DNA from 3 places in the Demequina muriae genome. Region 2 is predicted to be linked to each of the others. Evidence: predicted binding sites of a transcription regulator. Region 2 holds the regulator's gene; each other region holds the start of a gene.

Evidence for each region. Region 2 encodes HrcA, which represses chaperone genes, less so after heat shock. Its sites were predicted from a motif close to TTNGCACTCGNNNNNNNCGAGTGCNAA; they were not measured.
Region 1: a site for HrcA is predicted at 2,923-2,949, ahead of groES (co-chaperone GroES). Genes of this name have one in related genera too.
Region 3: a site for HrcA is predicted at 1,896-1,922, ahead of groL (chaperonin GroEL). Genes of this name have one in related genera too.

What each region holds. Positions count from the first base shown of each region.
Region 1 covers NZ_JAUHQA010000001.1:1,707,798-1,717,565, reverse strand. Annotated here, with positions in the region: gene QQX02_RS08130 (TSUP family transporter) at 1-319, opposite strand, end outside; gene guaB (IMP dehydrogenase) at 337-1,848, opposite strand; gene QQX02_RS08120 (WhiB family transcriptional regulator) at 2,138-2,428, shown strand; gene groES (co-chaperone GroES) at 2,506-2,799, opposite strand; gene QQX02_RS08110 (THUMP-like domain-containing protein) at 2,999-4,177, shown strand; gene QQX02_RS08105 (glycoside hydrolase family 3 N-terminal domain-containing protein) at 4,187-5,830, opposite strand; gene tsaD (tRNA (adenosine(37)-N6)-threonylcarbamoyltransferase complex transferase subunit TsaD) at 5,835-6,875, opposite strand; gene QQX02_RS08095 (malonic semialdehyde reductase) at 6,932-7,537, shown strand; gene QQX02_RS08090 (DUF3817 domain-containing protein) at 7,534-7,863, shown strand; gene rimI (ribosomal protein S18-alanine N-acetyltransferase) at 7,984-8,475, opposite strand; gene tsaB (tRNA (adenosine(37)-N6)-threonylcarbamoyltransferase complex dimerization subunit type 1 TsaB) at 8,503-9,108, opposite strand; gene tsaE (tRNA (adenosine(37)-N6)-threonylcarbamoyltransferase complex ATPase subunit type 1 TsaE) at 9,119-9,613, opposite strand; gene alr (alanine racemase) at 9,610-9,768, opposite strand, start outside.
Region 2 covers NZ_JAUHQA010000001.1:2,315,242-2,325,009, reverse strand. Annotated here, with positions in the region: gene QQX02_RS10910 (PhoH family protein) at 1-963, opposite strand, end outside; gene QQX02_RS10905 (histidine triad nucleotide-binding protein) at 1,002-1,343, opposite strand; gene QQX02_RS10900 (16S rRNA (uracil(1498)-N(3))-methyltransferase) at 1,348-2,139, opposite strand; gene dnaJ (molecular chaperone DnaJ) at 2,147-3,283, opposite strand; gene hrcA (heat-inducible transcriptional repressor HrcA) at 3,280-4,296, opposite strand; gene QQX02_RS10885 (magnetosome magnetite crystal formation protein family) at 4,391-4,756, shown strand; gene QQX02_RS10880 (DUF4870 domain-containing protein) at 4,753-5,118, shown strand; gene QQX02_RS10875 (DUF4870 domain-containing protein) at 5,209-5,685, shown strand; gene hemW (radical SAM family heme chaperone HemW) at 5,709-6,923, opposite strand; gene lepA (translation elongation factor 4) at 6,926-8,779, opposite strand; gene QQX02_RS10860 (sensor domain-containing protein) at 8,928-9,768, shown strand, end outside.
Region 3 covers NZ_JAUHQA010000001.1:905,834-915,601, forward strand. Annotated here, with positions in the region: gene groL (chaperonin GroEL) at 156-1,781, opposite strand; gene QQX02_RS04180 (LytR C-terminal domain-containing protein) at 2,052-2,678, opposite strand; gene QQX02_RS04185 (DUF3263 domain-containing protein) at 2,688-2,984, opposite strand; gene QQX02_RS04190 (uracil-DNA glycosylase) at 3,089-3,760, shown strand; gene QQX02_RS04195 (hypothetical protein) at 3,757-4,581, opposite strand; gene QQX02_RS04200 (signal peptidase I) at 4,578-5,183, opposite strand; gene QQX02_RS04205 (hypothetical protein) at 5,210-5,614, opposite strand; tRNA gene QQX02_RS04210 (tRNA-Thr) at 6,129-6,204, opposite strand; gene QQX02_RS04215 (DsbA family protein) at 6,313-7,101, opposite strand; gene QQX02_RS04220 (MauE/DoxX family redox-associated membrane protein) at 7,136-7,636, opposite strand; gene QQX02_RS04225 (serine/threonine-protein kinase) at 7,737-9,377, opposite strand; gene QQX02_RS04230 (ABC transporter ATP-binding protein) at 9,540-9,768, shown strand, end outside.

The DNA of each region.
Region 1 (9,768 bases), 610 kb from region 2:
GGATGACCACCTCGAGGGACGCCACGGGGACGAACAGGATGGCGATGGTGCCGAGCACGGAGCCCAGGAAGGCCCACAGCATGGGCCACCTGACGTCCGCCCACCGCACCCCGTGCCGACGAATCACCTGGTACGTGGCCATGCCCGTACCCGCGGGAGCCTGCAGCTTGTTGGTGCCGAGTGCCTGCAGCGGCGGCACGCCGGCGAGCAGCAGTGCGGGGACCGTGATCAGTCCCCCACCGCCCGCGAGCGTGTCGAGGCAGCCTGCGACCAGGGCGACGACCGCGAGGATGGCGAGCGCCTGCCAGGTGATCTCCACCGGCTAGCGCGCTGACACTAGGAGCGGCCCTGGTAGTTGGGGGCCGCGACCGTCATCTGGATGTCATGAGGGTGGGACTCCTTGAGCCCCGCCGGCGTGATGCGCACGAACTTGCCGCGCTCGCGCAGCTCGTCGATGCTGCGCGCGCCGACGTAGAACATCGACTGACCCAGACCGCCCACGAGCTGACGCGCGACGTCGCCGAGGTTGCCCTTGAACGGCACACGGCCCTCGATGCCCTCGGGGATCAGGTCGTCATCACTGGGGGCATCCGACTGGAAGTAGCGGTCCTTGGAGTACGAGACGCGGCCACGCGAGGCCATCGCTCCCATGGAGCCCATGCCGCGATAGCTCTTGTACTGCTTGCCGCTCACGAGCACCAGGTCGCCCGGAGCCTCGGTGCAGCCGGCGAACAGCGAGCCCAGCATCACGGACTCCGCGCCGGCGACGAGCGCCTTGGCGATGTCGCCCGAGTACTGCAGTCCGCCGTCGGCGATGACGGGCACGCCCGCGGGGCCGGCGGCCTTGTAGGCCTCGTAGACGGCGGTGATCTGCGGCACTCCCACACCGGCGACCACCCGCGTGGTGCAGATCGAGCCCGGGCCCACGCCCACCTTGACGGCGTCGACGCCGGCGTCCACCAGCGCCTGGGCGCCCTCGCGGGTCGCGACGTTGCCGCCGATCACCTGCACGTGTGAGGTGGCCGGATCCGACTTGAGCCGGGCGATCATGTCGATCATCGCCTGCGCGTGACCGTGCGCGGTGTCGACGACGAGCGCGTCGACGCCCGCCTCGACGAGCGCGACCGCCCGCTCCCAGGCGTCGCCGAAGAACCCGACCGCGGCGGCGACGCGCAGCCGACCGTGCTCGTCCTTGGTGGCCTTGGGATAGCGCTCGGTCTTGACGAAGTCCTTGACCGTGATGAGTCCGGTCAGCCGCCCCGAGTCATCGACCAACGGCAGCTTCTCGATCTTGTGCACGCCCAGCAGCTCGGCGGCCTCATCGTTGCTCATGCCCTCGCGACCGGTGATGAGAGGCATGGGCGTCATGACGTCGCGGACCTGGCGCGACTCGAACTCGCGCGGGTTCACGAACCGCAGGTCGCGGTTGGTGATGATGCCCAGCAGCGTGCGGTCCTCGTCCACGACGGGCAGTCCGGACACGCGGTACTTCCCGCACAGCGCGTCGAGCTCGGCGAGCGTCGCCTCCGGGCCCACCGTCACCGGGTCCGAGATCATGCCCGACTCCGAACGCTTGACGATCTCGACCTGGTGCGCCTGGTCGGCGATCGACAGGTTGCGGTGCAGCACCCCGATCCCGCCGTGGCGCGCCATCGCGATCGCCATGCGCGCCTCGGTGACGGTGTCCATCGCCGCACTCAGCAGGGGGATCTCGATGCGGATGTCGCGCGTCAGACGCGTCGACGTGTTCACCTCGGACGGGATGACGTCGCTCTGGCCCGGCAGCAGCAGCACGTCGTCGTAGGTGAGTCCAGTGAAACCGAAGGGGTCGTGATCAGCGCTCGCCATGGGCAAAGTCTACGGCCCGACCCCGGGCCCGGCGCGCACACGGTCGGGCGCATCGCGCCACGCCCCAGCCGGGCGATCACTCGTCACCGAGCATTCATCCCCTCGTCCGTCACTCGGGACTAGCCAATCGGCCACCACGGGAGTATGAATGGAGGTAACGGGCGCATCGTTATCTTTTCGTTATCGGGTATTGACGTTTCCGATTCGTCCGGATTACGGTGATTGCACTAGTCGCGTTCGGCTCAACGACGAGCCGGTGATGGAGACACGACCCAACGTAGGGAGCGAGATGGACACCATCGCGAAGTTGCCACCCCCCACGCAGGACCAGTGGGAGTGGCAATACGAAGGCGCGTGCCGCGAGGCAGACACGGATCTCTTCTTTCACCCCGAGGGCGAACGCGGTGCCGCGCGGCGACGGCGAGCCGAGGCCGCCAAGGAGTACTGCCAGCGCTGTCCTGTGCTCGACACCTGCCGCGAGCGCTCCCTGAACGCGCGCGAGCCGTTCGGCGTCTGGGGTGGCCTCAGCGAGGACGAGCGACACGCGATCCTGGCCGGGCGCCTCAAGCAGGCGAGCTAGCCGGCCGGCCCGCGCATCGGCCGGACATGAGAAAAGGCCCCGGGGTTCTCCCCGGGGCCTTCGCTCTTTGCTGTCGCTTAAGACACGACGCCCAGCAGGTCGCGCGCCGACAGGATGAGAACATCCTGGCCGCCGTACTTGACCTCGGTGCCGCCGTACTTGCTGTAGATGACCTTGTCACCCACCGCGACGTCGATCGGAATGCGGTTGCCGTTGTCATCGACACGACCCGGGCCCACCGCGAGGACTTCACCCTCCTGGGGCTTCTCCTTGGCGGCGTCCGGGATCACGAGGCCGGAGGCGGTGGTCTGCTCGGCTTCTGCCGGCTTCACCACGACCTTGTCCTCAAGAGGCTTGATAGAGACCGACACTGCGGACCTCACCTTCCATTCATCCAAGTTCGATACGTGGATCGCGGCCCTCATCGCTCCCTGCCGTCGCGGGGGTCAAGGTGCGGATCGGGTGCCACGTACTCCGTTCGGAGCACTGTCAGATTAGCACTCGCACCTGGTGAGTGCTAACTCTGCGGGCGTTCGCTGGGCGCGAAGTGGAGCGTGACAGGATCGACCCATGGACGCCGTCTCCGCACGCCTGCTCGTGTCACCCGAGGGCCGCGCACTCATCGACTCCCTCCCACCCTACGACGGCGCGCGCGCGATCACCCTGGGAGCCGAACTGCGCGCCCACGGCGCCGACCCCGGCCTGGTGGCAGCCGCGCTCACCCAATCGCGCCTGCGGGCCGATGCGGCGGCCAAGTTCGGCGACTTCGCCTCAGGGATGCTGTTCACTCAGGACGGCCTGGAGCAGGCCACGCGCCTGCAGGTCGCGGCCGAGCATGCGCGCCGCTTCCGCGATGCGGGCGTGCGGCGCGTTCACGATCTCACCGCAGGAATCGGCGCCGATGCGATGGCGCTCGCGGCCATGGGGCTCGAGGTCACGGCATTCGAGATCGATGAGGCGACCGCGCTCATCGCCGACCACAACCTGCGCCACTGGGATCGGGCTCGCGTGGTGCTCGGGGACGCGATGACCCTCGCGCCCCAGATCGAGGCCGACGGGGTCTTCGCGGACCCCGCCCGCAGGACCGCCCGCGGTCGCCGCCACGACCCCCGCGACTACGCTCCCCCGCTCGACGACGTGCTCGCGCTCCGGGAGCGCTTCCCGGCGCTCGGGGTCAAGGTGGGGCCCGCGATCGACCACTCGCACGTGCCGACCGGCGTGGAGGCCCAGTGGGTCAGCGTTGATGGCTCCGTGGTGGAGGCGGCGCTGTGGTGCGGACCGCTGGCGCAGGAGCCCGGGCACACCGCCCTGGTGATCGGAGCGGACGGTGCGCATCGGCTCGCCGGCACCACCGACCGCGCCGACGCCGGAGCGCTCGGCGACTACGTGTACGAGCCCGACGGCGCGGTGATCAGGGCCGGGCTGGTCGGCGAGCTGGCGCACCTCACCGGCACGCACCTCCTTGACCCGACCATTGCGTACCTCACCTCCGACTCTCCCCTCGGGAGCCCGTTCGTCCGCGGCTATCGCATCCTCGAGTCGATGCCGTTCAAGGTCAAGCCGCTGGCCGCCGCGCTCCGTGCGCGCGATGTCGGCACGGTCGACATCAAGAAGCGGGGCGTGGATGTCACGCCGGAGCAGCTTCGACCGCAGCTGAGACTCCAGGGGTCAGTGCGTCTGACCGTGATCGTCACCCGGGTCGCGGGACGACGCACTGCGCTGCTGGCGGAACCGCTCGCGCAGCAGTGACGGGAGCGGTCAGCACACGTCGAAGGGCACGTCGACGTCGACCGGCCATTCGCCGAGCGGCTCGACGTCGCCCACCAGCACATCGGCCAGCCCGGCGAGCGCGCCGACGCTGCGGCCGTACAGCCCCACGTACACCGTCGCCTCGGAGGCGCTGAGGCCCCACGGCCCGGCCATCGCGACCACGACGTCGGCGCTGGCGCTCGACTCATCGCCTCCCATGAGGACGATGCGCGTGCCCTCGTCCCCCACGGTCACGCCGCGTGCCTCCAGCGCTGCGGCGAGCGCGGCGCGGTCGCCGTCCCACCCTCCCGCAATGGTGACCGTCTCTCCCACGAAGGGCGCCGAGCAGTCGCGCGCCGCGACGGTCGCGCCCGCGGCGGACAACTCGCGGGCGTAGTCGCGGCCCTCATCGGCCTCGGGCTCGATCGCCGACTGCCAGCGCGACAGCAGGATCATCCGCGCCGCGGCCTCGTCCAGGCGCTCACGCGGCACCTCTCCCCTGTCCACGGCCGCCACGATGGCGTCCCGTGCCACGCGCGGATCAGGCGGCATCAGCAGCAGGTCGGCGCCCGCCGCGAGAGCCGCGACCGCAGCCTGCCCCGAGCTGTGAGTGTCCTGGATCGCACCCATGTTGAGCGCATCGGTCATCGCGACGCCCTCGAAGCCCAGCACCTCGCGCAGGTATTCATACGCAGCGGGCTCGAGGGACGCGGGACCGTCCCCCCATTCCGGCAAGGCAATGTGGGCCATCATGACGGCGGGGGCACCCGCCTCGATCGCCGACGCGAACGGGGCCATGTCGCGTGCCTCGAGGTCCGCGAGCGATACCTGCTGCACCGGCAGCTCGTCGTGCGAGTCCTGCGTCACCGACCCGTGACCCGGGAAGTGCTTGACCACGGGCACCACCCCGCCGTCGACGAAGCCCGCGAGCGCCGCGCCCACGGTCGCGGACACCCGCTCAGGGTCAGAGCCCGCCGAGCGCGCCCTGATGGTCGGGTCCGCCAGCCCCACCGTCGCATCGGCCACCGGGGCGAAGTCGACAGTGAAACCCATCGCGTGCATGTCGACGGCCGCCTGGGCGTACACGCCTCGCACCGAGGCCTTGTCGCTCGCGGCGCCGGCGGCCATGAAGCTCGGCAGGTCGGGCATCAGCCCGCGGAGGCGCGCCACCGCGCCTCCCTCCTGATCGACCCCCACGATCGCGCCCCAGTCACGAGCCCCGGAGTCGGCGCCTGCCTGAGCGGCGCCTGTCAGCGCCCGGACCCCGTCCACGTCGGTGACAGCGTCCGCCATGACGATCACGCCGCCCAGAGCCAGTGAGGCCACCAGGTCCTCCGTCGCCTCCGGTGAGGGGGATGCGATCGATGCCACGATGACCTGGCCCGCGGCCTCCTCGAGCGGCAGCGCCCTGGCAGTCTCGAGCGCGGCGTCCCACTCGTCTGCGGTGGGGCCCCACGCGAGGTCGGGCGGAGGCGGCGACGGCGTGGGGCTCGCAGCGGCCGATGCGGCAGGCGACGGGGTGACGGACGGTGCCGTCTCGATCCGCTCGCCGGCGTTCTTCTGCGCCGCGGGCCACCAGGCCACGGACACGAGCAGTGCCGCCACCACGGTGGCGGCACCGATGCCGACGGCTGCGGAGCGTCGTCCCGCCACGACGCTAGACGGAGACCGTCGTGAGCGGCATGGACGAGTCCACCCCAATGCCGAGATCGCTGGCCACCCCGCCATTGCGCATCACCGCGGAGCCGAGCGCCGCGATCATCGCGCCGTTGTCCGTGCAGTAGCGGATGGGCGGGATGCGCACGTCGATCCCCGCAGCCTCGCCGCGCGTGGTGGCCATGTCGCGCAGCTGGGAGTTGGCGCTGAATCCGCCGCCGATCACCAGCGTCTCGACGCCGTGCTCGCGGCACGCGTCGAGCGTCTTCATCATCAGCACGTCCGCGACCGCATCGGCGAACGAGGCCGCGACGTCGGCCACGGGGATCTCGCGCCCCGCGTCCTGTTCGGCCTCCACCCACCGCGCGACGGCGGTCTTGAGTCCGGAGAACGAGAAGTCGTACGCGTGCGTGGCCTTGAACTTGGGGGCCGTGAGCGCGCGCGGGAACGGGATCGCCGTGGGGTCGCCCTCGCGGGCCAGGCGGTCGATATGGGGCCCGCCCGGATACGGCAGGCCCAGCAGGCGGCCCACCTTGTCGAAGGCCTCGCCCGCCGCGTCATCCAAGGTGTGCCCGAGCTCACGCACGGTCACGGCGGACCCCTCGATCAGCAGCAGCGACGTGTGGCCACCGGACACCACGAGCGACATCACCCGATCGGGGAACTCGCCGTGCACCAGCTCGTCCACGACAGCGTGGCCGATCACGTGGTTGACGCCGTACAGCGGGCGATCCAGCGCGAGGGCGAGGGCCTTGGCCGCGGCGTTTCCGACGGTGAGCGAACCCACGAGCCCGGGACCGGCGGCGACTGCGATCGCGTCCACCTCCGACAGCGTGCGGCCGGCGCGGTCAAGGGCCTGCTCGAGCGTGGGCAGGAAGGCTTCGAGGTGGGCGCGAGACGCGACCTCGGGCACGATGCCGCCGAACCGCGCATGCTCGTCCATCGACGACGCGGTGACGTCCACGAGGAGGTCGGTGCCCTCGACGAGGGCGACCCCCGTCTCGTCGCACGTCGACTCGATTCCGAGCACCAAGGGATTCACCCGGCAAGCCTAACCGCGGTCGCGGGCACCGCCGGGCGTGAGAGAGAATCGAAGGCATGCCCACCACCTCTTCCCTGGATGCCGACGCGCGCTCGCTGCTGTTCCTCGACGCGCGATCCAACGTCAACTTCGCTGACCGCCCCGTGCCCGCGAACGTCGTGCGCAAGGTGTGGGAGCTCGTGAAATGGGGCCCCACCGGCAACAACACCGTGCCGCTGCGCCTGCTCGTCGCCGAGTCCGACGAGGCCCGTGCCGCGGTCATCGCGAATGCGCTCGAAGGCAACCGCGCCAAGCTCGCGAAGGCGCCGCTGCTGGTCGTCGCCGCGCACGACGAGCGCTTCCACGACACCTTCGACGTCACCGGGGCCGGCACCGCGTCGACGTACGAGCGCCTCGAGGGCGACCCCGGTCGCCGCAGCAGCATGGCCCACTCGGGCGCGATGCTGCAGGCGGGCTACTTCATCGTGGGTCTGCGGGCCGCGGGCCTGGCCGTGCGCCCCTACGGCGGCTTCGACAAGGCCGCCATGGATGCCGCACTGTTCGAGGGCACCTCGTGGCGCTCGGAGGTGCTGTTCGGCATCGGCTACCCGCACGAGGACGATCACGGCGCGGGCGAGCGACGTGGGCGCCTGGGCGCCGACCAGGCGGTGAGGGTCGCGTGAGCGCGCCGCTCCCCACGGACCGGGTCGGGCGCGCGTTCGTCGCGGTCGCGATCGTCGAGGCCGTCACGTGGACCGGCCTCCTGCTGGGCATGCTGCTCGAGCACGTGCTGCACCTCACAGAGATGGGGGTGGCCATCTTCGGCCCCCTGCACGGCGCCGCGTTCCTGGTCTACGTCGTGGTCGCGGTCGTGGCCGCCACCCGGTTCCGGTGGACGCTGGGCGTGTTCGCGCTGGCCCTCCTGGCCGCCGTGCCGCCCCTCACCACCATCCCGCTGGAGCGATGGATGCGCCGCTCGGGGCTGCTGGTGCGCCCCACCGCCGACTGAGCCACGCCGCAGGCCCGACCGCCCCGCGCCCGCCTCACAAGTGTCGCAAGTGTCGATAGTCGTGCAGGACCGACCCCGGACGTGCACGCGGTTCGACACTTGCCGGGGACGGCGCCTCCGTCAGGACGGGTCGTCGAGCCGCACGCGCATCACCAGCGCGTCGAGGCCCTCCGGCTGGTAGTAGCGCCGACGCACCCGCACGTCCTCGAAGCCGTGGGCGCGGTACAGCGCCAGCGCCACCTCGTTGGTGACCGCGACCTCGAGCCAGGCCTCGCGCACTTCCAGGCGGCGGGCCTCGGCCATGAAGTCCGCCATCAGCGCCGCCCCCAGCCGACGTCCCCGCGCCTCCGGGGCGACCGCCAAGTTCATCAGGTGAAAGGCGTCGCCTTCGAAACCGTAGACGGCGTATGCCGCGAGCGACTCCTCGCCATCCGCTCCTCGCCACCGCGAGGCTCCGAACCGGAAGTCCTCGCGCACCAGCGCCGGCGACCACGCGGAGGATCCGAAGATCTCGCGCTCGAGCTCCGCGACCCGGTCAAGATCGTCCTCGCGCAGATCGCGGATGACGACGGCCGATGCGCGGGTCGGGTCGACGGGGGACGTGTCAGACATCGCGGGCGGGCGTCTGGGCCGACGTCGTCACGCGCCCGGGACGCCGTGGACGTCGGGGCGGCGCAGGTACATCGGCTCGAGCGGCAGGTCCGTCTCGCCCGAGGCGAGGCGTTCCCGCGCGACGCGGGCGAGCCATGCGGGGTCAGGGTCGCCGCCGACCGCGTGCGGGAATGCGTCGGGGTACAGGAGCGCGCCACGACCCACGACGATCCCGGGCGCTGACACGGACTCGGGCGAGCCCACCTCGGGCCCTTCCATCCGCCGGCCGTCGCGGTAGCGCGCCCAGTAGACCTCCTTGCGGCGCGCATCGGCGATGACCGTCACGTCGCCGTGCTCAGCGCCGAGCGCGTCGAGCGAGCAGACGCCGTGCGCCGGCACACCCCAGGCGAACGCCAGGGTGCGCGCTGTCACCAGGCCCACGCGCAGCCCGGTGAAGGGCGCGGGGCCCGTTCCCACCACGATGCTCTCGAGGTCGGCACCCGTGACTCCGGCCTCGGCCATGGCATCGCGGATCAGCGAGGTCAGCAGCTCGGCGTGGCCGCGCGGCGCGAACTCCGATCGCGAGGCCACCACACGGTCGCCGTCGACCACGGAGACGGCCACGGCGGCGGAGGTGTCGAGAGCGAGGATCACGCCGTCCACCCTAGAGGCCGGGGAGGGCGATGCCCTCCCAGCGGTCGCCGTGCGAGGTGATGCGCACCGAGCGCACGCCGCCCGACGGATCGTCCATGTCCACGGCGCCGCCACGGGGTCGCAGAATCGTGAGGTGCAGGCGATCCTCCGACAGCGACGCGGCGCCCTCACCCCATTCGACCACCGTGACGGCGTCGTCGAGCGAGGTGTCGAGGTCGAGGTCGTCGAGTTCCTGAAGCGAGCCCAGCCGGTACGCGTCGACATGGACCAGGTCGGGACCGTCGACGAGGCTCGGGTGCGTGCGCGCGATGATGAACGTGGGGCTCGCGATGTCGCCCCTGACTCCCAGCGCACTGCCAAGGCCCTGCGTGAAGGTGGTCTTGCCCGCTCCCAGGTCCCCCGTGAGGATCACCAGGTCGCCTGACCGGAGCAGCGGCGCGATGACCTGGGCCCCCAGGTCGCGCATCGCCTCCGCATCGGGCGCCTCGAGGGTGACGTCGATCATGCCGCGCCCTTGTCACGGAGCGCACCGAAGCGGCACACGATCTCGTAGTCGATGGTGTCGATGGCGCGCGCCCAGTCGGTCGCACTCGGTCCGTCCACCCCGAACAGCGTCACCGGGTCGCCGGCGCAGACCGACGTCGCCGGCCCGAGGTCCAC
Region 2 (9,768 bases):
GGCGTACGCCGTGATGATGTCGCTCACCAGCCGGTGTCGCACCACGTCGTCCGCGTTGAGTTCGCAGAACGCGATGTCGTCGATCCCATCGAGGATCTCTCGCGAGGCGCGCAGTCCGGACTGGGTGCCGCCGGGGAGGTCGACCTGCGTCACGTCTCCGGTCACCACCATCGTCGAGCCGAAGCCCAGGCGGGTGAGGAACATCTTCATCTGCTCGCGAGTGGTGTTCTGGGCCTCGTCGAGGATCACGAACGCGTCGTTGAGCGTGCGACCGCGCATGTATGCCAGCGGCGCCACCTCGATCGACCCCGCCTCCATCAGGCGCGGGATGGACTCGGGGTCCACCATGTCGTGCAGCGCGTCGTACAGGGGACGCAGGTACGGGTCGATCTTCTCGTTGAGACCCCCGGGCAGGAACCCCAGCCGCTCCCCCGCCTCGACCGCCGGCCTGGTGAGCACGATGCGGTTGACCTTCTTTGCCTGGAGCGCAGCCACGGCCTGCGCCATGGCGAGGTACGTCTTGCCGGTGCCGGCCGGGCCGATGCCGAACGTCACGGTGTGCGTCTCGATCGCCCTCACGTACTCGGCCTGGCCGTGCGTCTTGGGCCGGATCGTGCGGCCCCGGCTGGACAGGATCGACCGCGACAGCACGTCGACGGGGCGGCTCGCGACAGCGTCTCCTGAAGTGCCCACCGTACCCGTGTCCCCGGCCCCCGCCGCGGCCGCAGCGACGCCACGCGCCGCGCTCAGCATGCGAGTCGACTCGCGGGCGACTTCCGGCGTCAACGGGACGCCAGCCGAGCGCACGGAGCGCAGCTCCTCGATCGCCGTGGCGGCCGCAGCGACCTGGGCGGGATCCCCGGTCAGCGTGATCTCGTTGCCCCGCACGTGGAAGTCGACGTCCTCGAAGGCTCGCTCGATCTCCTTCATGACGGCGTCGCCGCTGCCCATCAGATCGGTCATCTCGGCCGAGTCGTCGACCACCACGATGCGGTTCGGGCTCACGCGGGGTTCCAATCGAGCTCGCCCCCGCCGATCACGTGACCGTGCACGTGGAAGACGCTCTGGCCAGCGCGCGCGCCGGTGTTGAAGATCCACCGGAACTGCCCGCCGCATTCGGCGTCCGCGATCCGCTGTGCGACCTCTGCCATCTCAGCGAGCACCTCAGGGATCTCGCGGGCGGCGGCGGCGACATTCGGCACATGGGCGCGGGGCACCACCAGCACATGCACCGGCGCCTTGGGCGCGATGTCTCGGAAGGCCACCACGCGCTCGGTCTCGAGAACCATGTCGCCGGGAATGTCACCGGCGATGATCGTGCAGAACAGGCAGTCGTCACTCATATGGCTAGCGTAGGCCCCCGTCGGCCTGGTCGTCGGACCCGTCGGCGCCGGGCCAGGTGCCGCGGGCCACCGCGAGCGCCGCGAGAGCGGCGGGACCGGCCGTCGACGCGCGCAGCACGTGGGGCCCGAGCACCACGGCCTCGGCGCCCGCGTCCGTGAGCGCGGCGAGCTCGCCGTCGGAGATGCCGCCCTCAGGCCCCACCACCAACCACACCGTCGGGGCCGAACCGTCCCACGCCAGCGTGGCGAGGCCGGCGGTCGCCGACTCGTGCAGCACCAGTACCCGCTCCCCGCGCGCCACGGCATCGCGCACGAGCCGAGCGAGTTCAGCGGACGAGACCTGCGGGTCCACCGTCGCGACGAGCGCACGTCGCGACTGCTTGGTCGCGGCGACGACGAGCGACTGCCATCTCCCCCGCGCCTTGTCCGCTTTCGCCCCGCGCCATTGCACGATGCAGCGGGACGCGGCCCACGGGACGATGCGGGTGGCCCCGAGCTCGATCGCGGCCTCGACGGCCTGCTCGTCGCGGCCGCCCTTCGCCAGCGCCTGCACCAGCACCACCTCGGGGTCATCGTCGCTGGACACCGATTCCACGCGCACGCGCATCTGGTCGGCGCTCGTCTCGGCGATCACGCCGCGGGCACGTCGTCCCGCACCGTCGACGACGTCGACGGTCTCGCCTGGGGCTCGGCGCTGAACCGTCACCGCATGCCGCGCCTCATCACCGGTGACGGCGATCACGTCGCCGGGGCGCGCATCGGCCGCCGCGTCGCTGAGGAACACCGGGGCGCTCATGGCGGCGTCAGCGAGGCTTGAACGCGTCGCGCAGTCGCGAGAACACGCCGCCGCCGATGGGCGCGAGCGTCGCCTCGGGCATCTCCTCGCCTCGCAGCTCGGCGAGACGACGCATCAGGTCGCGCTGCTCGTCGTCCAGGTCCTCTGGCGTCTGGATGTCGAGGTGCACGAACAGGTCGCCGCGGCTGCCGCGCTGGAGGCGGCCCACACCGAGACCTCGCAGCCGTACGGTCGAGCCGGCATGCGTTCCGGGCCTGACGTCGATCTGCTGCTCGCCGTCGAAGGTGTCGACGCCCATGGTTGCGCCCAGCGCCGCGGCGGTCATCGGCACCTCGACCGTGCAGTGCAGGTCGTCCCCGCGCCGCTCGAACGTGGGGTGCTGCTTCTCGCGGATCTCGATGTACAGGTCGCCCTTGGACCCGCCGCCCGTGCCCGCGTCGCCGCGGTTCGGAAGCCGGATCCGCGTGCCCGTCTCGACGCCCGCCGGGATGTCGACGGAGATCGTGTGACGCGAGTGCGTGCGTCCTTGGCCCGAGCAGTCGGCGCAGGGCTGACGGATGATCGTGCCGTAGCCGCCGCAGCCGGGGCACGGTGACGTCGTCATGACCGGTCCGAGCAGCGATCGCGCGGTGCGCTGAATCATGCCCGCGCCGTTGCACTGCCGGCAGGTCTCGGGAGACGTTCCCGGTGCGCAGCACGAGCCCTGACACGTCTCGCACCTGTCGGCGAGGTCGACCTGCACCTCTCGAGTGACGCCGAACACTGCCTCTTCGAGAGTGACGGTGGTCTGCACCAAGGTGTCCCCGCCGCGCTGGGTCCGCGACGCCGGGCCACGCTGCTGCGCTCCCCCGAACGGACCGCCGGAGCCGCCGAAGAACTGCTCGAAGATGTCCTCGAAACCGTATCCCTGCGGGCCGCTCTGGCCGCCCGACGCGGAGCGAGGGTCGACGCCGCGGTCGTATTGCGCGCGCTTGTCGGCGTTGCCGAGGACCTCGTAGGCGGCAGCCACGTTCTTGAAGTGGTCGCCCGCATCGGGGCCCGCCACGTCAGGATGGTGCTCGCGCGCGAGCTTGCGGTAGGCCTTCTTGATCTCTGCCTCGGAGGCGTCTCGCGAGACGCCCAAGGTGGCGTAGTAGTCCTTCACTCGTTCTCCACGACTCTTGAGAGGTAGCGGGCGACGGCTCGCACGGCGGCCATCGTCCCTGGGTAGTCCATGCGGGTGGGGCCAAGCGCCCCCAGCAGGGACGTCGCGTCCCCGCCCGGTCCGTAGCCCGCAGCGACGATCGATGTGCGCGCCAAAGCCTCGTTCTTGGTCTCGGCGCCGATGCGCACGGCGATGTCGTGGCCATCAGCAGCCATCTCGTGCAACAACCGAAGCAGCACCACTTGTTCCTCGAGTGCGTCGAGCACCGAGCCGATCGCATCCGACTCGAAGCCCGCACCCGCACGTGCCAGGTTAGCGGCGCCGGCGAAGACCACGCGCTCCACGGTGCCGCCGCGCGCCGCAGCGACCACCGCATCGGCGACTGACTGGGCCCACGCCACCTGGGAGGGGCGGGCCACCCAGCCGTCGAGCGAACGCTGGAGTGCCGCAGGGGTGTGCCCGACAGACGCCTCGTTGATCTCGCGAGCGACGCGCTCGAACTCCTCGTCGGGGGTCTCGCCGCCGAGCGAGATCGTGGACTGCTCGACCCTGGCATCGGCCGAGACCACGACCACCAGCGCGCGATCCGTGCCGATCCTCACCAGTTCGACCCGACGCACCGCGGACTCGCGCAGGCTCGGGTACTGCACCACCGCAACCTGGCGCGTGAGCTGGCTCAGCAGGCGGACCGACCGCTCCACGACGTCGTTGAGGTCGACGGCATCGGACAGGAACGTCTGGATGGCGCGCTTGTGGGGGTCCTGCAGCGCCGATGCGGCGAGGTGGTCGACGAAAGAGCGGTAGCCGGCGTCGGTGGGAATGCGTCCTGCGCTCGTGTGCGGCTGGGCGATGAGCCCGTCCTCCTCGAGAGCGGCCATGTCGTTGCGGATCGTCGCCGACGACACCCCCAGCACCGACGACGCCGCCAGCGCCCTCGACCCCACGGGCTCGGACGTGGACACGTAGCCCTCGACGATCGCGTGCAGCACGGCGCGCCTGCGTTCCTCACTCACTTCACACACCTCCCCCTGGGGACCCGTTCGCGTTGGCACTCGACTGGTTCGAGTGCCAATTCTAACGCGGACCTCTGGACGGTAGCGTGGCCCCATGAGGGAGCCCGCAGACGCCGTCGCCACCCCCGGCCGGGACACCGCGCTGGCGAGCGTCGCGCACCTGGGGGCGATGGCCGGTCCGCTCGTGCCGTGGATCGTCTACGTGTCGCGACGCAGGAGCGAACCGTGGGCCGCGCGCGAAGCCGCAACTGCGACAAACTTCGGATTCCTGGTACTTGCCGGGTTCGTGGTCGCCACGCTCGTCCGAGAACTCGTGCCTTTGCTGGCGTTTCTCGGTACATTGGCCCAGTTGGTGATCCTCATCGTCGCGGTCGCGCTGTGCCTCCAGGCATTCCGCTCCGTGCGACGAGGGCATCCAGCGACGTACCCCTACGAGATCAAAGTGGTGAGACAAGCATGACTGACAGCACGACTCCCCCGCCCCCCGAGCAGCCCGCCGCGGGCGGACAGCCGCAGGGCCAGAACCCGTACACGATGGCCACCCTCGCACACGCGACGGTCTTCACCGGCTTCCTCGGCCCGCTGATCTTCTGGCTCATCGGCAAGGACCAGAGCCCGTTCGCCGACGAGGAGGGCAAGAAGGCCCTCAACTTCGGCATCCTCATCTCGATCGCGTACATCATCTCGGTCATCCCGTTCATCGGATGGATCATCTGGATCGCCGCGATCATCGCCGCACTGGTGTTCGGCATCCAGGGCGCCATGGCTGCGAACAGCGGAAAGCCGTACAAGTACCCGTTCACGCTGCCGATCGTCAAGTAGTTCTCAGGGGTCTACCCCGACGGAATTCAGGGCCCGTCATCGGTCGTCAGACCGATGGCGGGCCCTTGCCGTCTCTGCCACTCTGGTCACATGAGCGAGAACACACCCCCCAGCACCCCCACCCCGCCGAGCGCGCCCGAGCCCCACGGGCCGCCTCCCACCGGCTACTCTCCGCAGCCGTCCGGACCCACCGTCGCCCCGATGCTCGAGTCAGAGGCTCGCACCTGGGCGATGCTGGTCCACATCATCGCCGCCGCCGCGATCATCCTCAGCGCTGGCACCCTCGCGTTCGTCGCGCCCCTCGTGGTGTGGCTGCTGTATCGCGAGCGCAGCGCCCTCGTGGACTACCACGGCAAGCAGAACCTGAACCTGCAGCTCACGCTGCTCGTGGTGGGCATCTCCGCCATCGTGATCGGCCTGGTGACCTTCACCGTCGGGTTCCTCATCACGCTGCCCGCGCTGTTCGCCTACGGAATCTACGCGCTCGTCATCTCGATCATCGCGGGCGTCAAGGCGAATGCCGGCGAGTACTACCCGATCGGCTTCACGATCCGCTTCATCCGCTGATCCGACGCTGCGGTGCGCTTGTCTCAGGTGAGCGCGCGCACTGCGGCATCCGCGAGCAGTCGGCCCCGCAGCGTCAGCAGCAGCATGCCTGCGATGGCCGCCCGGCCGTCGAGCACCCCGTCGGCCACGAGAGCGGCCACGGCCTGAGTGCGCGTCTCGGGGAGGTCCCCGATGGGCATCCCCTGCGCGAGGCGCACCCTGAGCATCACCGATTCGAGAGCGAGATCCGCCGGGCTGAGCGGTTCGCGCTCGGCCTCCGGACTCTCCCCCGCGTGCAGACGCTGCGCGTAGACGCGCGGCAGCTTGACGTTCCACCACCGCTCGGCGGGCGCATCGGCGCCATCCGCGCCGATGCGCGGGCCCAGGTAGCTGTGCGCCCCCGGCCCGATCCCCCACCAGTCCTGGCTGGTCCAGTACGCGACATTGTGGCGGCACGCGTCTGCAGGTGTCCGTGCCCAGTTCGAGACCTCGTACCAGGCGTATCCCGCCTGGGCCAGGCGCGCATCGGCCGCCTCGTACATGTCCGCCTGGGTGTCGAGGTCCACCGCCTGGATCTCGCCCCTGCGCAGCTGGGTGCCCATGCGGGTGCCGGGCTCGATCACCAGGGCGTAGGCGCTGACGTGGTCGGGCTCCAGCGCGATCGCTGCGTCGAGGCTCGCGTGCCAGTCCGCGAGCGACTCGCCCGGGGTGCCGTAGATGAGGTCGAGGCTGGTCGCGAGGCCGGCCTCCTTGGCCCACGTGATGGCGCGCTCGACGTTCTCGGGCCGGTGGGTGCGCTCCAGCGTTGCCAGGACGTGCGGCACTGCGGACTGCATCCCGAACGACACCCGCGTGAAGCCGGCCGATGCGAGGGCTGACAAGGACTCGCGCGTCACCGAGTCAGGGTTGGCCTCGGTGGTGACCTCGGCATCGGCGGCAAGGCCCCAGGTCTCGCACACCCCGTCGAGCAGGGCGGCGAGCGCGCCCGCATCGAGCATGGTCGGGGTGCCACCGCCGACGAAGACGGTGCGTGCCGGGCGATCGTCGCCTGCCATCACGGTGCGAGCGAGCGCCATCTCGCCCAGCGCCGCACCCACGTAGTCGTCTCGCGAGGAGAACTCGCTCTCGCCTGGCGCGTACGTGTTGAAGTCGCAGTAGCCGCACCGCACCGCACAGAACGGCACGTGGATGTACACGCCGAAGTCGCGCCTGCCGCCCTCGTGCTGCGACAGGGAGGGGGCGGACAGGGCGTCGCCCACCGCTACTTCTTCTTGCCCTTGGCGGCGCTGTCGTCAGAAGTGGACAGCGCGGCGATGAACGCCTCGGGCGGCACCTCGACCGAACCGATGTTCTTCATGCGCTTCTTGCCCGCCTTCTGCTTCTCGAGCAGCTTGCGCTTGCGGGAGATGTCGCCGCCGTAGCACTTGGCGAGCACGTCCTTGCGGATGGCGCGGATGGTCTCGCGCGCGATGATCCGGGCACCGATGGCCGCCTGGATGGGAACCTCGAACTGCTGGCGATCGATGAGGTCCTTCAGCTTGCCCACCATGGACACGCCGTAGGCATAGGCCGCGTCCTTGTGGACGATGGCGCTGAACGCGTCCACCTGCTCGCTCTGCAGCAGGATGTCGACCTTGACGAGATCGGCTGCCTCGTCACCCGCGGGCTCGTAGTCGAGGCTCGCGTAGCCCTTGGTGCGGGACTTGAGCTGGTCGAAGAAGTCGAACACGATCTCGGCCAGCGGCAGCGTGTAGTGCATCTCGACGCGCGTCTCGCTGATGTAGTTCATGGTGCCCATCTGGCCCCTGCGCTCCTGGCACAGCTCCATGACCGACCCGATGAACTCGCTCGGGACGAGGATCGTGGCCTTCACGATGGGCTCGCGGACCTCGGCGATCTTGCCGCCCGGGAACTCGGACGGATTGGTGACCGTGATCTCCTTGCCGTCCTCCATCTTGACCGTGTAGACCACGTTCGGGGCCGTGGAGATGAGGTCGAGGTTGAACTCGCGCTCGAGCCGGTCGCGCACGATCTCGAGGTGGAGCAGTCCCAGGTAGCCGCAGCGGAAGCCGAAGCCCAGCGCCACCGAGCTCTCGGGCTCGTACACGAGCGCGGCATCGTTGAGCTGCAGCTTGTCGAGGGCGTCGCGCAGCACCGGGAAGTCCGAGCCGTCGAGCGGGAACAGCCCGGAATAGACCATCGGGCGAGGGTCGCGATAGCCGCCCAGCGACGTCTCGGCGCGGCCCTTCGCGCGCGTCACGGTGTCGCCGACCTTGGACAGGCGCACGTCCTTCACGCCGGTGATGAGGTAGCCCACCTCGCCGACGCCGAGCCCCTTGGTGGGTGTGGGCTCCGGGGAGATCACGCCGATCTCGAGCAGGTCGTGGGTGGCGAGCGTGGACATCATCGCGATCTTCTCGCGAGGCTTGAGGTCGCCGTCCACCACCCGGACGTACGTGACGACGCCACGGTAGGAGTCATAGACCGAGTCGAAGATCATGGCGCGCGTGGGCGCGTCGGCGTCGCCGACGGGGTGCGGGATGTCGCGCACCACTCGGTCGAGGAGCTCGGGCACGCCCTCGCCCGTCTTGCCGCTGACGCGCAGGACGTCGTCGACGTCGCAGCCGATCAGCTGGGCGAGCTCGGCCGCGTAGCGGTCCGGGTCGGCCGACGGCAGGTCGATCTTGTTGAGCACCGGAATGATGGTGAGGTCGTTCTCCATCGCCAGGTACAGGTTGGCGAGCGTCTGCGCCTCGATGCCCTGGGCCGCATCGACGAGGAGCACCGCACCTTCGCACGCCGCGAGCGACCGCGACACCTCGTAGGTGAAGTCCACGTGGCCAGGGGTGTCGATCATGTTGAGCGCGAACGGGCTGCCCTCGACGTCCCACGGCATCCGCACTGCCTGCGACTTGATGGTGATGCCGCGCTCGCGCTCGATGTCCATGCGGTCGAGGTACTGCGCCTTCTGCAGACGCTCCTCGAGCACGCCGGTGATGCCGAGCATGCGGTCGGCGAGCGTCGACTTGCCGTGGTCGATGTGCGCGATGATGCAGAAGTTCCTCAGGAGCTCCGGCGCGGTCGCGGCAGGCACGATGCGGGGATCGGTGGTCACAGTCGTGGCGTTTCCTCGGGTCGAGTGATGCGGAACACCTATCCTCCCACGAGTGGGCCCGCGCTCATGCGACGGGCATTCGTGCCGATAAAGCCTGGTGACGGCGGGATTTGTCCCCCGTCACGACCGTGACACAAGGGGGCACGGGATGGCGCACCACGATCTGCTGTTTCACCAGACCTTTCACGACTCGCCCATCGGCATGCTCATCGCCGATGCCGAGGGGAAGGTCGTGTCCGTCAACCGGGCGTTCACCCACATGTTCGGTCACGACGGTGCGGTGCTCGAGGGACGACGGGCGGAATCGCTCACGCATCCCGACGACGTGAGCCGCGAGCGCGAGCTCGTGCATCAGCTCGTCGCGGGACACCACGACTCGTACCAGGTCAACAAGAGGCTGCTGCACCGCTCAGGGGACGTGGTCTGGACACGCTCCACCGTGTCGAAGGTGGTGGACGACGCGGGCGACGCACGCTACGTCGCCCAGATCGAGGACGTCACCGAGGTGCGCAAGGCCAAGGACCTGCTGTCGCGGCGGACCCTCCACGATCCCCTCACGGGGCTCGCGAACCGCGCGCTCGTCCTGGAACGACTCACGGTCTCCCTCGACGCCCACCGGGAGCGCGACACCACCGTCGCGTGCCTGTTCCTGGACATCGACCACTTCAAGCTCATCAACGACTCGCTGGGCCATGAGGCCGGCGACACCCTCCTCGTGGAGCTCGCCCGTCGCATCCAGCACGCGGTGCGGGCAGGCGACACGGTCGCCCGCCTCGGCGGCGACGAGTTCGTGGTGGTGCTCGAGGACATCGCGGACCAGGGAGTGGCGGAGGACCTGCTCACCATGGTCTCGACTGCAGTCCAGTCGCCGTTCATGGTCGAAGGGCACGAGGTGGTGCCGACCGTGAGCGCCGGCCTCGCACTCGCCGAGCCCGGCATCTCGGCCGAGTCATTGATGCGCAACGCGGACACCGCGATGTCTCACGCCA
Region 3 (9,768 bases), 1.4 Mb from region 2:
GCGGACACGGGACAGCGCCGGACAGCGCAGAAGAGGGCACCCGCGGGCGTCAACCATCCGTGTGCCGCGCATCGGCCGCCTGGCCTCACGCCAGACGCACGAAGGCCCCCGGGATCGCTCCCGGGGGCCTTCGAGTACAGCGCGTGCGGACGAGCTTAGAAGCCCATGCCGCCCATGTCGCCGCCGCCGGAGGGCATTGACGGCTCCGGCTCGGGCTTGTCCGCGACGACCACCTCGGTGGTCAGGAACAGGCCGGCGATCGACGCGGCGTTCTGCAGAGCAGACCGCGTGACCTTGACCGGGTCGTTGACGCCCGCAGCGAGCAGGTCCTCGTAGACGCCGGTCGCGGCGTTGAGGCCGTGACCGATCGGCAGTCCCTTGACCTTCTCGACCACGACGCCGCCCTCGAGGCCGGCGTTCACGGCGATCTGGCGCAGCGGTGCGGTGATGGCGAGCTCCACGATGCGAACACCGGTGGCCTCGTCACCCTCGAGGTGCAGGCCGGCGAGCGCCTTGGTGCCTGCCTGAATCAGGGCCACGCCACCACCGGCGACGATGCCCTCTTCGACAGCCGCCTTGGCGTTGCGCACGGCGTCCTCGATGCGGTGCTTGCGCTCCTTGAGCTCGACCTCGGTGGCCGCGCCCGCCTTGATGACGGCGACGCCGCCGGCGAGCTTGGCGAGACGCTCCTGGAGCTTCTCACGGTCGTAGTCCGAGTCCGAGTTCTCGATCTCGGCGCGGATCTGGTTGACCCGCCCCTCGACCTGGTCCTCTGCACCAGCGCCGTCCACCATGGTCGTGTCGTCCTTGGTGACGACGACCTTGCGGGCCTGGCCGAGCATGTCGAGACCAGCGCTCTCCAGCGACAGGCCGACGGACTCCGAGATGACCTGGCCGCCCGTAAGGACCGCCATGTCCTGCAGCATCGCCTTGCGGCGGTCGCCAAAGCCGGGAGCCTTGACGGCGACGACCTTGAGGTTGCCGCGCAGCTTGTTGACCACGAGCGCCGCGAGGGCCTCGCCATCCACGTCCTCGGCGACGATGGTGAGCGGCTTGCCCGCCTGCATCGTCTTCTCGAGGATGGGCAGCAGGTCCTTGAGCGACGAGATCTTCGACTCGACCAGCAGCACGTAGGAATCCTCGAGCACGGCTTCCTGGCGCTCGGCGTCAGTGACGAAGTACGGGTTGAGGTAGCCCTTGTCGAAGCGCATGCCCTCGGTCAGCTCCAGCTCGAGTCCGAACTGGTAGGCCTCCTCGACGGTGATGACGCCTTCCTTGCCAACCTTGTCCATCGCCTCGGCGATGAGGTTGCCAATGTCGGGGTCACCGGCGGAGATGCCGGCGGTGGCCGCGATCTGCTCCTTGGTCTCGATCTCCACAGCGGAAGCGAGAAGCTCCTCGGTCACGGCCGCGACCGCCTTCTCGATGCCCTTCTTGAGTGCGATCGGGTTGGCGCCGGCCGAGACGTTGCGCAGGCCCTCGCGGACGAGCGCCTGAGCGAGCACGGTGGCGGTGGTGGTGCCGTCGCCAGCGACGTCGTCCGTCTTCTTGGCGACCTCCTTGACGAGCTCGGCACCGATCTTCTCGAACGGCTCCTCGAGCTCGATCTCCTTGGCGATCGAGACGCCGTCGTTGGTGATCGTGGGGGCTCCCCACTTCTTCTCAAGCACGACGTTGCGGCCCTTGGGGCCGAGGGTCACCTTGACGGCGTCGGCGAGGGCATTCATGCCCCGCTCCATGCCGCGGCGGGCCTCCTCATCGAAGGCAATAATCTTTGCCATGGGTCAGTAGTCCTCTTTCGATGCGTGGTGGCTCCGAGTCGCCCGCGACGGACGATGCCGCTCGAAGCGTTCCCTTCACGCCACGAACCTGCACCTCGACCCGGGAGCCGATTTTTAGCACTCTCATGTCGAGAGTGCTAAGTGCGATTCTGGCACTCTCCCCCTCCGAGTGCAAACCCTGCCCCGGCGGTTTCGCGTGAGGCATAGCGCCGATGCGCTCACCCAGTCGGGCGCGCGGCGGCGAGGCTACTCGTGGCAGCGGGGAGGAGGTCAGGCGCCCGGTTCTGACGCGAGCAGCACTTCGATCTCCGCACCGCCAGGGGTGTCATCCATCTCGACCCGGTCGATGCCCAGTCGCTCCGCGACGTCAGCGGCCGTGTCGGCCAGCCGCTCCTCGGAGTAGATCACGATGTTCGCGTCGTCTGGGATCAGGCTCGACGAAATGTTGTTCGCCTCGGTGTTGGTGTAGCCGCCGTCCACCAGAATCGCCTGCTGGTCGCCTGCCAGGCCCTGAACGCCGGCCCCGTTGCGCACGTGCACCTGTGCGTCGAACAGGATCGCGGGCTCGGGTTCCTCCGTCTCGCTCGGCGTGGGAGAAGGCTCCGGGGCCTCAGACTCGACGGGCGGCTGAGCAGTGGCCGTGGGGCTCGGCGTGCCGGACGGCTCGTCCGTGGGAGCCACGGTGACGGTCGGAGTGGGCGATGGGTCAGCCCCTCCCACGATGTCCCGGTTCCAGAGCAGTGTGGCGATGCCGAAGGCGACGGCGCCGGCGATGATGAAGGCCAGGAGCGGCGGGAGCACGCGGGTCCACCATGGGCGGGGGGCGCGGTGCACGCCGACGGGGCCGCCCTCGGCGGCTATCTCGTCGAACTCGTCGCGCTCATATTGCTGGGGCACGGGGTCACTCTAGCGAAGCGCGGCCGCATCGAACGCGCGCGTGGCGCGTCCGCGCTGGCGGGCCGACCGCATGCGGCGCAGTCGCTTCACGAGCATCGGGTCGAACGCCAACGCGGCCTGATCGTCGATCAGCGCGCCCAGCACCTGGTAGTACTGCGTGCTGCTCATGCCGAACATGTCGCGGATGGCGTCTTCCTTGGCACCTGCGAACTTCCACCACTTGCGTTCGAAGCGGAGGATCTCGGCGTCGCGCTCGGACAGCTGGTCGACGACTGGCGCGTCATCCACGCGTGCGACTTCACCCATGGGCGGCCTCCTCCTGCTCGTTGACGTGTCCATCAGACTACCGGCGAACTACACAGATGTCATTCAGACGCATCGGCCGCGAGCACGTCGCTACAGTGACGCGTATGTCGGAGGCGTGGCGCACTCAGGTCGCGGGCGACTGGGCCGAGGCCCTGGCGCCCGTGGCACCGCGTCTCGCACGCATCGGCGACTTCTTGAGGAACGAGATCGCCGCTGACCGAGGCTACCTCCCCGACGCACACGCAGTCCTCCGGGCGTTCGAGGCTCCGCTCGCCGAGGTGCGCGTGCTGGTCGTCGGGCAGGACCCCTACCCGACGCCGGGCGACGCGGTCGGCCTCAGCTTCTCAGTCGCGCCGGGCAGGCCGATGCCGCGGTCACTGGTCAACATCGCTCGCGAACTCCAGCAGGACACGGGTGAGACCCTGACCGACGGCGACCTCTCTCACTGGGCCGATCAGGGCGTGATGCTGCTCAACCGGGTGCTGACCGTCTCGCCCGGCGCTGCCGGCTCACACCGCCGTCGCGGGTGGGAGGAGGTGACCGAGCACGCGATCCGGGTGCTGGCGGAGAGGCCGGCACCGCTCGTGGCGGTCCTCTGGGGACGCGACGCCCAGTCGCTCGCTCCGATGCTCGACGGCGTGCCGCAGGTCGCGAGCGCCCACCCGAGCCCGCTCAGCGCCTCGCGTGGATTCTTCGGCTCACGGCCGTTCTCGCAGGTGAACACGCTCTTGGAGCAGCAAGGCGCACGTCCCATTCGGTGGGGCGAGCCGAGCTAGTTGCAGAAGCTCTGACCGGAGAAGTAGCCCGGAGCCGGGCCGTCCGAGATCTCGAGCGTTCCGCCCCACACGTTCTGCGACGTGCTCTGCATGGTCAGCGTGGGCAGCTGAGCGCACGAGTAGCCGGGCGCGAGGCCGATCCCGGAGTTGCTGTAGGTGCCCACCCACTGCGGCGTGAATCCCGGGAATGGCGGCTGCGCCAGGTCGAAGGTGACGCGCCACGTCCAGTTGCTGTTGGGCGGCTGCGTGTCCCACGTGACATTGAAGGTGAAGTTCCACAGCTGCGAGCCCTGGTGGCCCCATGGCGGGCCCCCGTTCGGCGACAGGGTCACGGAGCACGTCGCCGTGTCTCTGACCTGGCCGCCCGGGTTGATCGCCTGGCAGGTGGCCGCTGGGCCTGTGGCGGGAGGCGGCGCGGTCCATTCCGTCGGGAAGATCCAGCCGCCGATGCGCGCGATCACTGTGGCGACTGAGGTGGTGGCGTACGTCCCGACCCCGATCGCCAAGCTGCCTGCGGCCGTGCCAGCGCCCGAGGCGATGATCGTCCCCGACGCGTCGTGAACGAACACCTCGAGGCTAAGATCGTGGCATCCGGCAGGAATGCCGCTCAGGGCCACCGCTGACGCAGAGCCCGAGCTCGACGCGGTCGTCTTCACGACGGGCACGCCGCCTTCGTTCGCGGGGGCGCATGCCGATGCGTCGGCGAATGAGGTCTGCAGGCCGGCGAACACCGGCATCTGCGCGGCGCTCGCCGACGTGACGCTGAGACCCACCGCCATCGCGAGGATCGCGGTGGCCGCTGCCAGGATTCTGCGCATCACGCGCCGCTCGTCTTCGCGTCGTTGAGCGTCACCGGCGCTGCCTGGTCTGCCGCCTCGTCGTCCGCGCCGTCCTCTGCGCCGTCCTCAGGCTCGTCGTCGTCCTCGTCGCCCGCAGACGGCCACAGCGCAATCACCATCGCGAGCAGGATGACGCCGCACCACAGCAGCGGGTTGAGCAGCCACATGGTGACGACGCCGGCGTTCGGGACGTGCAGGTGCACGATCCCGCGCACCTCGGCGCCCGCGGGATAGAAGGGGTCGATGAAGTCGTTGTTGTCGCCCTGGAGCACCCACCCCGAGGCGGCGTCACCACCGATGATGCGGTGAACCACCTGGGCGCCTCCCAGGTCCTCAGGGGCGTAGATGATGACGTCCCCGATCTGCGGGTCACCCTTGCGCGCCACCACGAGATCGCCCGACGAGTACGTGGGTTCCATCGACTGGCCCGAGACGATCACGAGCGAGGTGCCGCCACCCAACGACGCGGGCCACAGAGCATAGACGGCGATGGCGAGGAGGACCCATGAGAGGCCCTGCACCAGCACGCGCCAGTACCGACGCACACGAGTGGCGTCGGTACTGGCGTCGAGCATGGCTGCCATCAGAGCCCGTCTTCTGCGACGGTCTGCTAGCCGATGATGACGACGACGTCGCCGAGGTCGGTCGCGATGTCGATCGCGTCCGCGGAGACATCTGCGGTGTAGGCGCCCGCGGCCACGGAGCCCGAGACGGAGGCGAGCTCGGTGCCCGCCGTGTTCTCGAGAACCACCGAGATGGGCTCGCCGTTGCAGCCGGTGTCGATCGCGCCGACGGTGAGGTCCGCGATCTCGAAGTCGGTGCCGACCTGTGCGTAGGTGTAGTCGACGGTGACGCCGTCGGTGTCGCAGGCGGCGAACGTGTCGGTGCCGATCGCGACCTCATTGGCAGCGTCGACGGTCAGCGTCGCAGCGGAGGCCACCGACAGGCCGGCGACGCCGACCAGGGCCAGTGCCAGTGCGGCGAACTTGCGCTTGTTGTGCTTCTTGGTTGCCATCTTCTAATCCCCATTCGTGAACCATGCTGGCCGCCCCGGGGGTGGATCCCCCGGGGCTCCCCCCAGCGACTGACTGTGATCTTGCGTCGCACGAAACGTTCTGTGTGACGCACGGCACTTCGTGAGAGGGGAGCGCGGAATGATTATGACGCGGGTTTCTGTCGGATCGACGAAACTTCCGCCACAATTGTTGTCGAAGAGCACGTTAGCAGGACGGACTCTCGCCTCAGCTGCGTGTCGAACGCCACCGCGGAGTCCACGCGCGGCTTCGATAACGATTAAGTCCGACACGTGTCGGATTCTGCTCTCGGTGTCGGATCCCTCTCATATGTCCGTTTCGGCCATGTCCGGCGCGTGAATGTCGGAGACCTCACACTTTCGTGCTGAGGCATCGGTTTCAGTAGGGCTGAGGTATCGATTTCAGTCCGGTGCTGGAGGGATCGAGCACGGTGGCGAGAGCACGGTGAGGATCGAGGGCACCGGGACGCGGAGCGCGTCTCGGACGGAGTCGCGGTGGAGCTGGCAGCGGGACTCGAACCCGCAACCCCCTGTTTACAAGACAGGTGCGCTACCAATTGCGCCATGCCAGCCTGCGGCGTGCCTGCACGCCGTCACAGCAGGATACCGGTGACCTCTCTGCGCTCAGACGCAACGAAGCCCCGCCAGCGATGCTGGCGGGGCTTCGAATGCGGGTGGTGCTACAGGCCCTCGATGTGCGACCGGAGAGCGCCGGGCTGGAAGTACGGGACCTCAGCCTGGTCGAGCATCACGCGATCGACCATCACCGCGGGCGTGCCGGGCACGCCGTCCTGGGACGAGCGGTCGGTGGCCGCGATGACCCACTTCGTGAAGCGGCCGTCGGCAAGCGTCCCCGCCACGTCCTCGGGCACGCCGGCATCGATCGCGATCTGCTCGATCTGCTCGTCGCTGAGGCCCGTGGTGCCCTCGGCGGGCTGGTTTTGGTACATCGCGCTCATGAACGGCACGATCTGCTCGGGAGCGGCGTCGGCGACCGTCGCGGCGGCGTTGGCGGCGCGGGTCGAAAAGTTGCTGCCCTGCGAATAGTGGTCGAGGATCGAGATCGGGTGGACGTACAGCTGGATGTCGCCGGCCTCGCGCATCGCGTCGATGTCGTCCTTGTTGATCTCCTCGAACTGACCGCACACGGGGCACATGAAGTCCTCGTAGATGTCGAGGCGGGGCGCGTCCTCAGGCGCCTCGCCGCCCGCTGCACCATCCATCCCGATGAGGATGCCGCCGGTCTCGTCGGCGCCCACGGGTGCGACCGCGTCGCCGGACTCCAGGTCAGGCACCGATGCCTGCTGAATGATGTACCACACGATGCCGCCGAAGATCAGGGCGACGACTGCGACGCCGGCCACGATCAGCGCCACGGTGCGACGCTCCTGCGCCTTGACCTGCTGCTGCGCCTGCTTGCGCGCTGCGGCCACCTTGTCGTTCGTGCCGGTCTCTTTGTTCTTGGCCATGAGTCTTCTTCCTGGTCTCGGTTGAGTGAGAATTCTAAGGTGCGGGCTGAGGCAGAGGTTGAGGCGCGAGCCAGCCGTCCACGGAGAAGCGGCTCCGCGGCCAGATCGCGAGGTAGGTGCCCAACGCGATGAACCCCAGCCGTTCAAGCAGGTGGACGGGGTAGTTGGTCTCCCCCTCCGCGACCTCGCCGCCACCACCGAAGCAGCCGCAGTCGATCGTCAGCCCGGTCGCCCAGGCCCAGATCACGCCGGTGAGGAAGGCGGCCATCATCACCAGCCACACGATGGACGCGAGCCGAGTGAAGGCCCCCACCAGCAGCAGCAGCGCGAGTGCCAGCTCGACGAACGGCAGCATGGTCCCCGTGAAGGGAACCACGGCCTCGGGTAGCAGCCGGTAGGCGCGCACCGCCCGGATGGATTGGGGAATGTCGACGAGTTTGGGGAGCGCGGCGGCGATGAGAATCCCTGCCATGCCGAGCCGCACCACCAGGCTGAGCCACGGCTGCACCGCGCCGAACCGTTCCCTCGCTGCCATCGCACCCTCCGGAGATGGACGCGCCACGGCCTCGTGAGCTCGCGGTCGCATCGACTCGCCAACGTACCGCACGAGCCCTCTGTTCCCCGCCTGCCTCCTGCTAGACGAGCAGTTCAGGAGCGGGCCACCACCACGGTGGCGCATCCAGGTACACCGCGAGCACCACCACTCCCAGTGCCGCGAGTCCGACGAGCGTCCAGGCGACGGCGACGCCGCGGGTGGGCGCGAGCGCCGACGCCACGCGCCGGCCGCCCTCACGCGTCATCTCCATCCACGGACCCCACCACAGCACCCCCGCCATGACCACGGCTCCGACCGCGAGCGCCCCGGCATGCCCCCACGTCTCGGTCTCGGCCGATGCGGGCGCCAGCCACTCCTCGCCGACGATCCACCAGCACAGCGCGGTCACCCCGCCGCCGGCGGCGATCGCGACCGCCGCGGCCGGAAGGGTCTCGCCCAGGGAGCGCAGCAGGTGCCACGGGAGGCCCAGCGTGTACAGGGCCGCGTCACCGCGTCGTTCGCCGCGGCGCTGCCGCGCCACGTGCAGGCCGAACGCCCGCCGCTGCACAGCGCGCACCACGACGGCCACCAGCACCAGCGCGGCGGCGGCCACGAACGGCGCCAAGGCGGCCGATGCGGCGATCGCGAGCATCCACGCAAGGGTCATGATCGGGTGCCGCGGGGCACGCTCCAGCGGCACCTCGCCCGTGGCCGGCGCGGTGTCCCCCTCGTGGTCGTCCTCGCCATCGCCGGCGTCGCGCACGTCCCAGTCGGCCGAGTCGCCGCTCAGGCGCAGGTCCTCGCTGCTGACGGGGCTGCCGGGAGTCGCCGTCAGGGTCGCGGACGGGTCCGCGCTCGCCAGATTCCATGAGCCGTCGGCGGGCATCACCGACGTCGCCGCCAATCCTGGCGCGACCGCCGTCGGAGCGAGCTGCTCGCTGGAGCGAGGCAGCACCGTCGTGGCGCCACGCAGCGCGGAGACGACCTCACGCGGACTGGGACGCGCCCCGATGTCGCGGCCCAGCGCGGCCCTCAGCGCATCGGCGCCTGGTGCGTCGGGGATGCTGACGTCGGCCGAGAGGGTCCGCGAGATGGCGCCGGTGCCGGAGCCGAAGGGCGCGGCCCCGGTCAACGCGTACGCCACCGACGCCGCCCACGACCACCGGTCCGCGATCGGGCCCGGCTCCGCGCCGTCGATGACCTCGGGGGCGACGTATCCAGCGGTGCCGGAGACCAGCCCGTCGCGCGTGAGCCGCTCGTCGTGCTCCTGATGGGACAGGCCGAAGTCGATGAGGACAGGGCCCTCGGGGCTGATCATGATGTTCGACGGCGTGACGTCGCGGTGCACGACCCCCGCCGCGTGCACGGCCTCGAGCGCGGATGCGGTGCGATCGGCGAAGTCGGCGAGCGCCTCGCCCACGATCGGGCCGTGATCCTGGACGTGCTGCCACAGACTCACGCCGGGGATGTACTCGAAGACCACGAAGGTCTCGTCGCCCTCCAGCTCGGCGTCGAGGATGCGTGGGACGGCGGGGTGCCGAAGGGACTGCAGCGCATGCACCTCGCGCTCGAGCCGGCGTGCGGCCACCTCGTCGTGCCGCGCGTCGACGAGCTTGAGCGCAGCATCGTTGCCCGCGCCGTCGCGCACACGGTAGACCGCGCCTGAGCCACCCCGCCCGAGCGTATCCAGGACGGTGTAGCCGCCGATCTCTTCGCCAGTGTCGCGTTTCACCCCCGCCATGGACTCAACTTACCTTCCCCAGGGTTGGAGCGGCGCGACCCCTGTGGCAGGATGGAGGCACCCGCCGCATCGTTGCAGCGGGCAGTGTCACTGTGGACACCACATCGGCACTCTTCACCACGGATCGTCTGGCACGTACCTGCCAGTGAAGGGACCATCACCATGGCCACTGTTACTTACGACAAGGCGTCGCGGATCTATCCGGGCACCGAGCGGCCCGCGGTCGACAAGCTCGACCTCCAGATCGCTGACGGCGAGTTCCTCGTTCTCGTCGGCCCCTCCGGTTGCGGAAAGTCCACCTCCCTGCGCATGCTCGCAGGTCTCGAGGACATCGACGCCGGCAGCATCTGGGTCGGCGACCGCGAGGTCACCCACGTTCAGCCCAAGGACC